3 regions of the Paenibacillus tianjinensis genome follow, and region 2 is predicted to be linked to each of the others. Evidence: riboswitches for the same ligand, from Rfam matches in the RefSeq annotation. Region 2 holds a riboswitch; each other region holds the start of a gene.
What was found. A riboswitch is a leader RNA that binds a small molecule or an ion and turns the genes downstream of it on or off. The one in region 2 is predicted to bind cyclic di-GMP.
Positions count from the first base shown of each region.

Region 1 (3,280 bases), 2.8 Mb from region 2:
AGTTTCCAGTGCGACCCCAGGTTGAGCCCAAGGTTTAAACACCAGACTTAAATAGCCGCCTGCGCGCGCTTTACGCCCAATAATTCCGGACAACGCTTGCCCCCTACGTATTACCGCGGCTGCTGGCACGTAGTTAGCCGGGGCTTTCTTCTCAGGTACCGTCACTCCGGTAGCAGTTACTCTACCGGACGTTCTTCCCTGGCAACAGAGCTTTACGATCCGAAAACCTTCATCACTCACGCGGCGTTGCTCCGTCAGGCTTTCGCCCATTGCGGAAGATTCCCTACTGCTGCCTCCCGTAGGAGTCTGGGCCGTGTCTCAGTCCCAGTGTGGCCGTTCACCCTCTCAGGTCGGCTACGCATCGTCGCCTTGGTGAGCCGTTACCTCACCAACTAGCTAATGCGCCGCAGGCCCATCCCTCAGTAGCAGATTGCTCCGCCTTTCATCCTTTCTTCAGGAGAAGAAAGGAATTATCCGGTATTAGCTACCGTTTCCGGTAGTTATCCCAGTCTGAGGGGTAGGTTGCCTACGTGTTACTCACCCGTCCGCCGCTAAGCTTATCCCGAAGGATAAGCTCCGCTCGACTTGCATGTATTAGGCACGCCGCCAGCGTTCGTCCTGAGCCAGGATCAAACTCTCCAAATTGGTATTTAGAAAGAGCGATTGCTCATTTTGAAACATCTGACGAGAATTTGCATTCTCTAATTTTGGATCTCACCGAGGTGATCTCCAGATACTCACTCGTTGTTCAGTTTTCAAAGATCAAGCTCGTTGTCAGTGACCATTAGCTCATCACCAGCAACTCTTATAATATATCACGTTTGATTTAGAAACGCAAGTTTTTTTTGAAATTTCTTATTCAGTCATTTCAGCCAAACTTTTGTGCGCTCTAACAACGCTTACCTATAATACCGCAGATACCTATTGAAAAGCAACCCCCTTAACTAAAAAAGATAACCTGCTTAATCTTTAAGCAAGTTATCTTACGTATTGTCTAGGATTTATATAATGAATTATTAATAAAATTTTGCAGCGCTATATTTGCTCGCTACTTTGATCAGTGCTGTTTCTTTACTGTTCTTAGCCAATCCAGCGTCAACTGTTGTATCGATTGTTACCCATTTACCGTTAAGCAGTACTTCATTCCAAGCATGATACGTTGAAACATAACTGGTATTGCCCATTACCAATTTTGTCGGAATCCCTTCACTGCGCAGCATGGTAGCAAATAGCGAAGCATAATCATAGCAAATTCCTTTTTTGGTGAGTAATGTGTTGTCGTTCTTCGGGATATAATCCTGTGTAACAGTTGCAGCCAGCTGGTAATCATACTTCACATTTGCAACGATGTAGTTATAAATGACTTTTACCTTTGCTTCATCTGTAGTCAGTCCTTGTGTAAGCTGTTTAGCTTTCAATACAGATTTATCGGAAGAGCTCCATTTCACGTTCTGTACGGAACTCAAGTATACGGCGTTGGCATTGCTCAGGTTAAGTTCTACATTCTCAGAAGAAACTACTTTATATTTGTTGCCGCTTGTATTCTCAAGAATAGACACTTTATAGGTTCCATTACCTTGTTGCAGCGGGAAAGACTCCGTAGATTGGAAAGCATATAAGTTATAAGTGTAGCTGTTGCCGTCCTTGGTGATCATGACCTTAATGCGTTTGTCTGTAGGTACCTCATAAGAAACTGCGACAACTCCCTGATCCAATTTCGTTGTATTCAACCAGCTCGAATCTGCTGTTGCGGCCGTAGCTGGGCTTGTCTGAACTGATGTGACTACTACAAACAAGGTTAATAACATAAAATAGAACTTTTTCATTGGATAAAACCCCTTTCGGTAGCTGGCTGCCATCCTTTCGGGAAGGCCCTTTAGCTTTGCGTCCCTACCTTTCGATAGGTTTGCCGTTATCGTTGTAGCTTTATCTGTTCTCTCATCTACCAATAAATGCTAGATTCACTTTAAAAAAGCAAACAAAAAAAGCCCTTCATTCGGTAGCTGGCTGCCATCCTTTCGGGAAGGCCCTTTAGCTTTGCGTCCCTACCTTTCGATAGGTTTGCCGTTATCGTGTATAGCTTTTATAGTTATATAGTATCATATTGTCATCTTTATACAAGCCCCAAATTGCTAGATTTCTAACACTTTCCACTAAAATTTATCATATTTCGGGTCAATTCTCCCCAGCCTCAAATTCAGGATAATTTTGCGTGGATTATCAGGCGGTGTGTCGGATTTACCAGCGGATCACAAGTAATCAGAGTTAGGATTTTATTCATGTTATCCCCATTCAGCACCGATACATCCGTCGGCTCTACTACAGAAATATCATAAACCTTGTATTGGTATTCTTCTGCACTCGTTTTGATTGAGATCATATCACCGATCTTCACTTCATTTAACCGGTTGAACAGTCTCCCCGTAGTTCTTGACCGGTGAGCGGCAATGGCTGCATTTCCGACTTCGCCGAGCGGAGCCGTCTCCTTCATATGGGCAGCAGCATGCTTCATATTAGATTTGGTCGCCCCCTCTAAGACAGGCAGCTTCAAGTCAATCCGGTCGATCTGGATAATTCCGATAATCTTACCGCCCACCTTAATCTCCGGAGAGGGCTGTGCTGATGGCTGCACCTGTTCCTCATCCGCTGATTCATCTGCCAAAAGCTGGGTGACCTCGGCGTACGGCTTTTTCAGATCCGGTTCAGCCGTTGGGACAACCTCACTATAGGCCTGCTCAGCCTCTGCCAGCAATTTTTCCTGCTGTCTGTCGTTATACCACTCGTTCGCTTTCGGATACAGCATGACAAGGATTCCGGCCAGTATAATCAAATAGGAAAACTTCCGCATATTCATCACCCCGTTAGTCTGGAACCGGGCAAGCCCTGTTCTAATATTTGTCTTAAAAAACCCACATGCGGCTTCCGAAAAAATTGATAATCACAGTGACGAACGTAACGAGTACCTTGGCAATCAATACCTGAATCCCGAAGCTGTCTGTAAGAAGATGCATCAGCAGTACTGAAATTCCAAGCACCACCAGATTGAGTACGATAAACTTCACCAGCTGCAGCCTGTCAGATCCCTTCTTGCCAGCGTTGCGGTCACGAAAAGTCACTTTTTTATTCCAAACGAAGCTGTTTGCTGTACCTGCACTATAAGAAATAATCTGCGCCGGGGTATTGATCATTCCCAGTGAATGAAGCAGGGTAAATACTGCAAAATCAATCAGTGTATTCAGCAGCCCCACGGCATTGAATTTTAAAAACTGGATAACTCCCG
Region 1 covers NZ_CP070969.1:572,419-575,698, reverse strand. Annotated here, with positions in the region: rRNA gene JRJ22_RS02530 (16S ribosomal RNA) at 1-645, opposite strand, end outside; gene JRJ22_RS02525 (transglutaminase-like domain-containing protein) at 1,017-1,826, opposite strand; cyclic di-GMP riboswitch class I at 1,841-1,921, opposite strand; cyclic di-GMP riboswitch class I at 1,996-2,076, opposite strand; gene JRJ22_RS02520 (class D sortase) at 2,198-2,848, opposite strand; gene JRJ22_RS02515 (GtrA family protein) at 2,901-3,280, opposite strand, start outside.
Region 1: linked by a shared signal. The riboswitch ahead of JRJ22_RS02525 (transglutaminase-like domain-containing protein) and the one ahead of JRJ22_RS18325 (thiamine pyrophosphate-binding protein) in region 2 are both predicted to bind cyclic di-GMP.

Region 2 (3,280 bases):
TTGCCGCACTGGCCGGTCTGACTTATCCGCTTGCGCGCTATGTAGAGAGAACGCTTACATCCTCTTTTGACGATATTTCCAATGTAACTCACACGATTGCAAAAGGTGACTTCACCCTGAGGGCAGACGAAAACGGATCTATGGGCGAGGTCAGCCGTTCCTTCAACACTATGATTGACAAGCTGAAGAAAATTCTTACAGAGGCTTCACAGATCACCCGCCATGTAATGGATGCCAGCAGAGGCATTGAGGACAAAAACCACAATCTAAAAATAGTAATGGCACAGGTTGCTTCTTCCTCCAATGAACTTGCCCAGGGGGCAAATGAAATTTCCGTGGACATTGCAGATATGACGGATTCGATCAAAGATATTGAAACGAAAGTATCCAACTACACAAGCTCTACCAAAGAAATGAATAAACGATCTATACATACGCTTGAACTGGTCGAAAAAGGCAGGCTGTCCGTTGATACCCAGGCAGAAGGCATGCGCAAAAATATTGAAGCCACGAACAAGGTGGCTAGCACCATCGAGACGCTCTCACAAAATGCCCGCGGCATTTCGATGATTGCTAAGAGCATTACTGAAATCGCCGAGCAGACCAATCTGCTGTCACTGAACGCCTCGATTGAGGCTGCACGTGCGGGTGAGCATGGACGCGGTTTCGCCGTTGTCGCTCAGGAAGTACGAAAGCTCGCTGAAGAGTCCACTTCCTCCACCAAAGAAGTCTTCAGTCTGGTCCGCAGCATTGAAGCCGATATCAAGCAGGCTGTGGAGAATATCGCAATCAATGAAGAAGTGGTTCAAGTACAGAATGAGATGATCGTCGAAACGGCACATATTTTCTCGCAAATCGTTCAAAGCGTCCAATACATAACGGAACAAATCTCTGCCTTCTCTGCGGAGAGTGACCTCATGCTGGAAAGTGCGCTCAAGATCTCCAGTGCCATTGAAAATATATCCGCGATCACCCAGCAGACTGCAGCCGGCACTGAAGAAGTATCCGCAGCCATGAATGAGCAGATTAACGCCTTGCAGTCCGTAGCCGATGAGACCGATAAAATGACCCAAGCGGTCTTCCAGCTGCAAAAAACCATTCATATTTTCAAATTTTAATTTACTTAATTCCATTGCTGCCGCTTACCTTAAGCGGCAGTTTTTTTGTGTCTTTACCCTCCGCATAATTTGATTTACTCATAGAAGTAACTGACTATAATGCTTTGCACTTCTCCTCTGCCGCTCCCTTACTTCTTAATAATAACCAGTACGTCTCCGTTTAGGTCTTTTCCCCCAATTAATCTAATTCACATCATGAATTTACAATCACTCTATATAAATAGTACATATAGCCCATTTCTTTTTTGGTGTTGGAAGCTTATCCCTATCTTCACTAACCGTTCAAGTAGTGGTTAGCATTTGCATTATAAGACATTTTTTTCATTCCATATATCCCGATTAAAGTTCTGCAATTCGTCAATTTCTGATTTTTTCCGCAGAAAATATATTGACAAAGATAGAGTTAAAAATATATTGTAAAGTAAAATTATCCAATGAAAATTTAAACAATTATTGGCAAAATTCTCCGAAAGGGAATGACGCAAAGCCATGGATCTACAGTCTCATTTTATCGGGACCAGGACAGCCAGGTTGCCTAAGAGCCGGAACGTTTGAGACCTCTCACGTTCTAAATGACTATTTAAGCAACCGCCTGTACTCCCTGAGTACAGGTTTTCTATTTTCGTAAGATAAATACACAATGGATAGGGTGGAGCTTTTGAAAACAGTCGCAGATTATATGGCTGAGGCACTACGAAACCTCGGTGTAACACATTCCTTTGGTATCATTGGCAAATCTATTTGTCCTGTTGTTCTCAAAATGGTTGATTACGGCATTGAGTTTATTCCAGGAAGACATGAATCAAGCTCCGGATTCGAAGCCGCCGGCTATGCTCTTAAAACCGGTAATCTCGGGGTAGCCTTCGGCACCTCAGGACCCGGCGGAACGAATTTACTCACTGCTGCAGCCCATGCCAAGGCGAATAACCTTCCTGTCCTGTTTATTACCGGACATCAGTCCATAAAGGAGCTGGGGATTCCCCAGTGTCAGGATTCCTCATCCTATCTGGCGGATCTGGCAGAGATGTTCAGACCCGCTACGCTATTCAGCAAGCTGGTAGAGCGCGGCGATCATTTCAGTACCCTCTTTAATCATGCTGTCTCTATTGCTTTAGGCGGTCAGCGTGGACCGGTCCACTTATGCCTCCCCTTTGATGTCCAGACCGAAAGGCTCGAAGAATGCCGAATTGTGATTCCTGAGCGCGAGCCCGTCATCAGCATCGCTAATTTCGAGCGGGTAGTCTCCGCCATTAATAAGGCCTCTAATCCTCTTATTGTCGCTGGTAAGGGCGTCAATCGATCCGGTGCCCACCAGGAGCTTGCGCAGCTGGCGGAAACGTTCAATATTCCTGTGGTTACTTCTCCCGGGGGCAAAGGCGCCATTGCCTGGGATCACCCGCTGTATCATGGCCCGGTCGGTGTGGGAGGATGCAGTCATGGTGATGATTTGCTGAATAGCAGCGACCTGTATATTGTGCTTGGTTCACGCCTCAGTGATATGACCATCTGTAATCTTAAGGCGGAGAATCATCCGGCTACCCTGATCCAATTCGATGTCGATCCTACTTATGTCGGTAAAATTCTGAACTCACAGACTATCCCGGTTAGCGGTGATGTTCGTGACAATCTGGCTTACTACCTGCAGAATATCGATAGAGATACTATTAAAAAACATGAAACAAAAGCCGATGTTCATTATGCAGAAAAATTACCAGTACTGCCTAAACTTTCACTTGCTTCGGTAATGAGTACATTTAGTGACCTGATCCCATATAACAGTTCAGTTTTTGTGGATGATGGCAGCCATGGCTTCAATGCCGTGAAATGGTACAACGTGAAGAAACCCGGCAGCTTTATTTTCGATGCTTATTTTGCCTGCATGGGCAATGCCATCGGTATGGCTATAGGCGCTAAAGTTGCTGCGCCGGAAGAAACGGTATTCTGCATTACCGGAGACGGCTGCTTTATGATGCTTGGCGCGGAAATAAACACCGCAGTGTGCAAAAACATTCCGGTTATTTTTATCGTGGTCAACAACATGCAGCTGGATATGGCTCTAAAGGGTATGGAAAAAACAACTGGCAGAATCGATGGCACGATCTTCGAAGTTCCGATGGACGCAGTGAAATTCGCCGAATCACTCGGAGCGACCGGCTACAGAT
Region 2 covers NZ_CP070969.1:4,012,105-4,015,384, forward strand. Annotated here, with positions in the region: gene JRJ22_RS18320 (methyl-accepting chemotaxis protein) at 1-1,118, shown strand, start outside; cyclic di-GMP riboswitch class I at 1,564-1,657, shown strand; gene JRJ22_RS18325 (thiamine pyrophosphate-binding protein) at 1,768-3,280, shown strand, end outside.

Region 3 (3,280 bases), 3.1 Mb from region 2:
AGAAGCTTCATTTTTCGATACCGTAGTCCAGCTTGAGCAGACCATGGAGGAAAGCGGCGCAAATCTGGCGCTGATGGGCGTAGTTCCTGAACATGCGTCAGAGAAATACGGATATATCATCCCTACCAGTGCTGAGGCGGGAACAAGCGGATATCTGCAAGTGAGCCATTTCCAGGAAAAACCTGACCGTGTACAAGCCGAAGGTCTGATCAGCAAAGGAGCCCTTTGGAATTGCGGGGTATTCGCTTTCCGCTTGGGTTATCTGCTTGATATTCTGCAACGCAAAGGGCTGCCGCTTAACTACGAGGAACTTCAGAAGCAGTATAAACTGCTTGCCTCCATCAGCTTTGACTATGAAGTGGTGGAAAAAGAGGAGAATATCGTGGTTCAGCCTTATGCAGGCTTCTGGAAGGACCTGGGTACCTGGAACACGCTGACCGAAGAAATGAGCAGCAATCTGGTAGGAAAAGGTGTTGTCACGGCCGATTCTGAGGGGACCTGCCTGATCAATGAGCTGGATATTCCGATCACAGTCATCGGGGCGAAGGACTTAATTATCGCCGCCAGCCCGGATGGCATCTTGGTTACGCATAAAGCGGAAAGCCCGCGGATCAAAGAAGTATTGAAGTCTTACGAGCAAAGACCGATGTTCGAGGAACGCCGCTGGGGCCATTACAAGGTCATTGATTATGTGAAGTACGATGAGGGCAATGAAGTCCTGACTAAGCGGATTTTTATTGAAGAGGGCAAGAACATCAGCTACCAGCTGCACCGCAAACGCAGTGAAATCTGGACCTTTGTAAGCGGGGAAGCCAGTATTGTGATTAACGAGAAAATGCATAATGTGAAGGCTGGCGATGTGGTTCGCATCCCAGAAGGCACCAAACATGCGATCCTTGCGCTGACGGATGTGGAGTTTATCGAAGTGCAGACCGGATCCGAGCTGGTGGAAGAGGATAATATCCGAATCACCTTGGACTGGAAGGATATAGCATTGCACCAGTTCATTTCGTAGGCCTAAATAATCTATTTAACCAATTGTTACAAATCCAAAACAGGTATTTAGAACCATTTATTAAGAAATCTTCATTTTTGCTATAAACCTACAACTTAATAGAGTCGATACTTACGGTAAGAAGGAGAAATCCTTCCAAAACGACAAAGGCAAACCTACTCGAAAGATAGGGACGCAAAGCTATAGGGCCTCTTAAAAGTGGCAGCCTGGCTACCGAAAGGAAGATCATTTTGAAAACTTACCGTAAGTTTCGTTTGTTGTCCGCCGTGTTGTCTCTGGCTGTGTTTTTGTCCGCCGTACCGCTTGGACTAGGATTTGCACCTTCCTCGGTTAAAGCAGCTTCAAGTACAGCTGTGCCAGTTAATCCGGACGCTTCAGCTGAAGCCGTCAAGCTCCTCGATAGTCTGTATTCTATTTCCGGAAAAGGAATTATTTCAGGCCAGCATGATTATCTGGAGAGCCCGGATGAATTTAGCAACAAGCTGAAAGGAACAAGCGGACAATATGCCGCACTTCACGGATATGAGCTGGGAGTTATCAGCGGACAATCCGAAAGCACCGCCGCAATGCAACGGAAGAATGTAGTCAATAGTGCGATCAACTGGTCTAAATCCGGCGGTATCGTAGCCATGACTTTTCATGAGAATCTGCCGGGCACTACGTATGATTGGGCTAATGTGCAGAAATCATTGACACAAGCAGAGTTTAACAAATATATAACACCAGGTACGGCACAGTACAACGCACTGATTGCCGATCTCGATAAAGTTGCAGTTTCACTCAAAAGCCTGCGGGATGCAGGAGTCCCCGTACTTTGGAGACCTTACCATGAGATGAACGGAGACTGGTTCTGGTGGGGAAAGAAGACCAACTTCGCCGGACTGTGGAATATTATGTATGACCGGTTTGTTAACTATCATAAACTTAACAATCTGCTGTGGGTATGGAATCCGAATGCTCCGAATGCCTGGTCTGATCCCTATGAGCTGACCTATCCTGGTGCGAATAAGGTCGATGTACTTGCAGCTGACATATACAATAATGATTATATGAATAAATATTATGACAGCCTGGTCAGTCTGGCTGCCGGTAAACCGGTTGGCATCGGTGAGAATGGCGAGATGCCGAGTATAGCTAAGCTGCAGCTATCCCAGAAGAATTACGTTTATATGATGAACTGGGGAAAAATGCTCTATGATAACAACAGCACGACTACAATCACAAGCTTTATGAATGACAGCTACACCCTGACCCGGGATGAATATAAGGCATGGACAGTCCCTGGTGCAACGGCAACGCCGACAGCAACGCCAACAGCGACACCAACGGTAGCGCCAACAGCGACACCAACAGTAGCGCCAACAGCGACACCAACGGCAACGCCTACAGCGACACCAACTCCAACGGTAGCACCTACAGCTACACCAACGCCGACCTCCTTACCTGAAAATACATTGCAGGCACCGGTACCGCTGGTAAACGGGCTTACAGGTGAATATTTCAAGAATATGACGCTGTCCGGCACGCCTGTGCTGGTACGCAATGATAGTTTACTTAATTTCAACTGGCGTCAGGCATCACCGGATGCTTCATTGCCTGTAGATATTTTTTCCGTACGCTGGACCGGTCTGATTAAGCCTTCTTATAGTGAAACCTATCAATTCTATACAACATCGGATGATGGTATTCGTGTCTATGTGAATGGAACGGCCGTTATCGACAGCTGGATGAAACAGAGCGGTACCGAGCGTACCGGAAGCATTGCCCTGAAAGCAGGACAGTATTATGACATTAAAGTAGAATATTATGAAAATGCCGGTGACGCCAATATCCGGATGATGTGGCAGAGTCCAAGCCAGGCCAAAGTAACCGTTCCTTCAAGCGCATTGTTCTTAAAAAGCTCCATATCATCTATAAATACTGTTGAATCGTCATTAATGACGAATTCGCTGGCCATGGTACAGACAGTAACAGTGTCGCCAGCGCCGACAGCAACGCCAGCGCCGACAGCAGCACCAACGCCGACAGCAACGCAAGCGCCGACAGCAGCTCCAACGCCGACAGCGGCACCAACGCCAACAGCGGCACCAACGCCAACAGCAACGCCAACGCCAGCGCCGACAGCAGCACCTGCGGTCAACGGGCTGCAAGGGGAGTATTTCAACAATATGCAGCTGGCGGGAACTCCCGCAGTTGTACGCACCGATGCGGTTCTTGACCTCAACTGGCGTTTGGGCTCGCCGGATGCGGCAATCGGAGTGGATT
Region 3 covers NZ_CP070969.1:946,113-949,392, forward strand. Annotated here, with positions in the region: gene JRJ22_RS04070 (sugar phosphate nucleotidyltransferase) at 1-1,015, shown strand, start outside; cyclic di-GMP riboswitch class I at 1,154-1,233, shown strand; gene JRJ22_RS04075 (PA14 domain-containing protein) at 1,246-3,280, shown strand, end outside.
Region 3: linked by a shared signal. The riboswitch ahead of JRJ22_RS04075 (PA14 domain-containing protein) and the one ahead of JRJ22_RS18325 (thiamine pyrophosphate-binding protein) in region 2 are both predicted to bind cyclic di-GMP.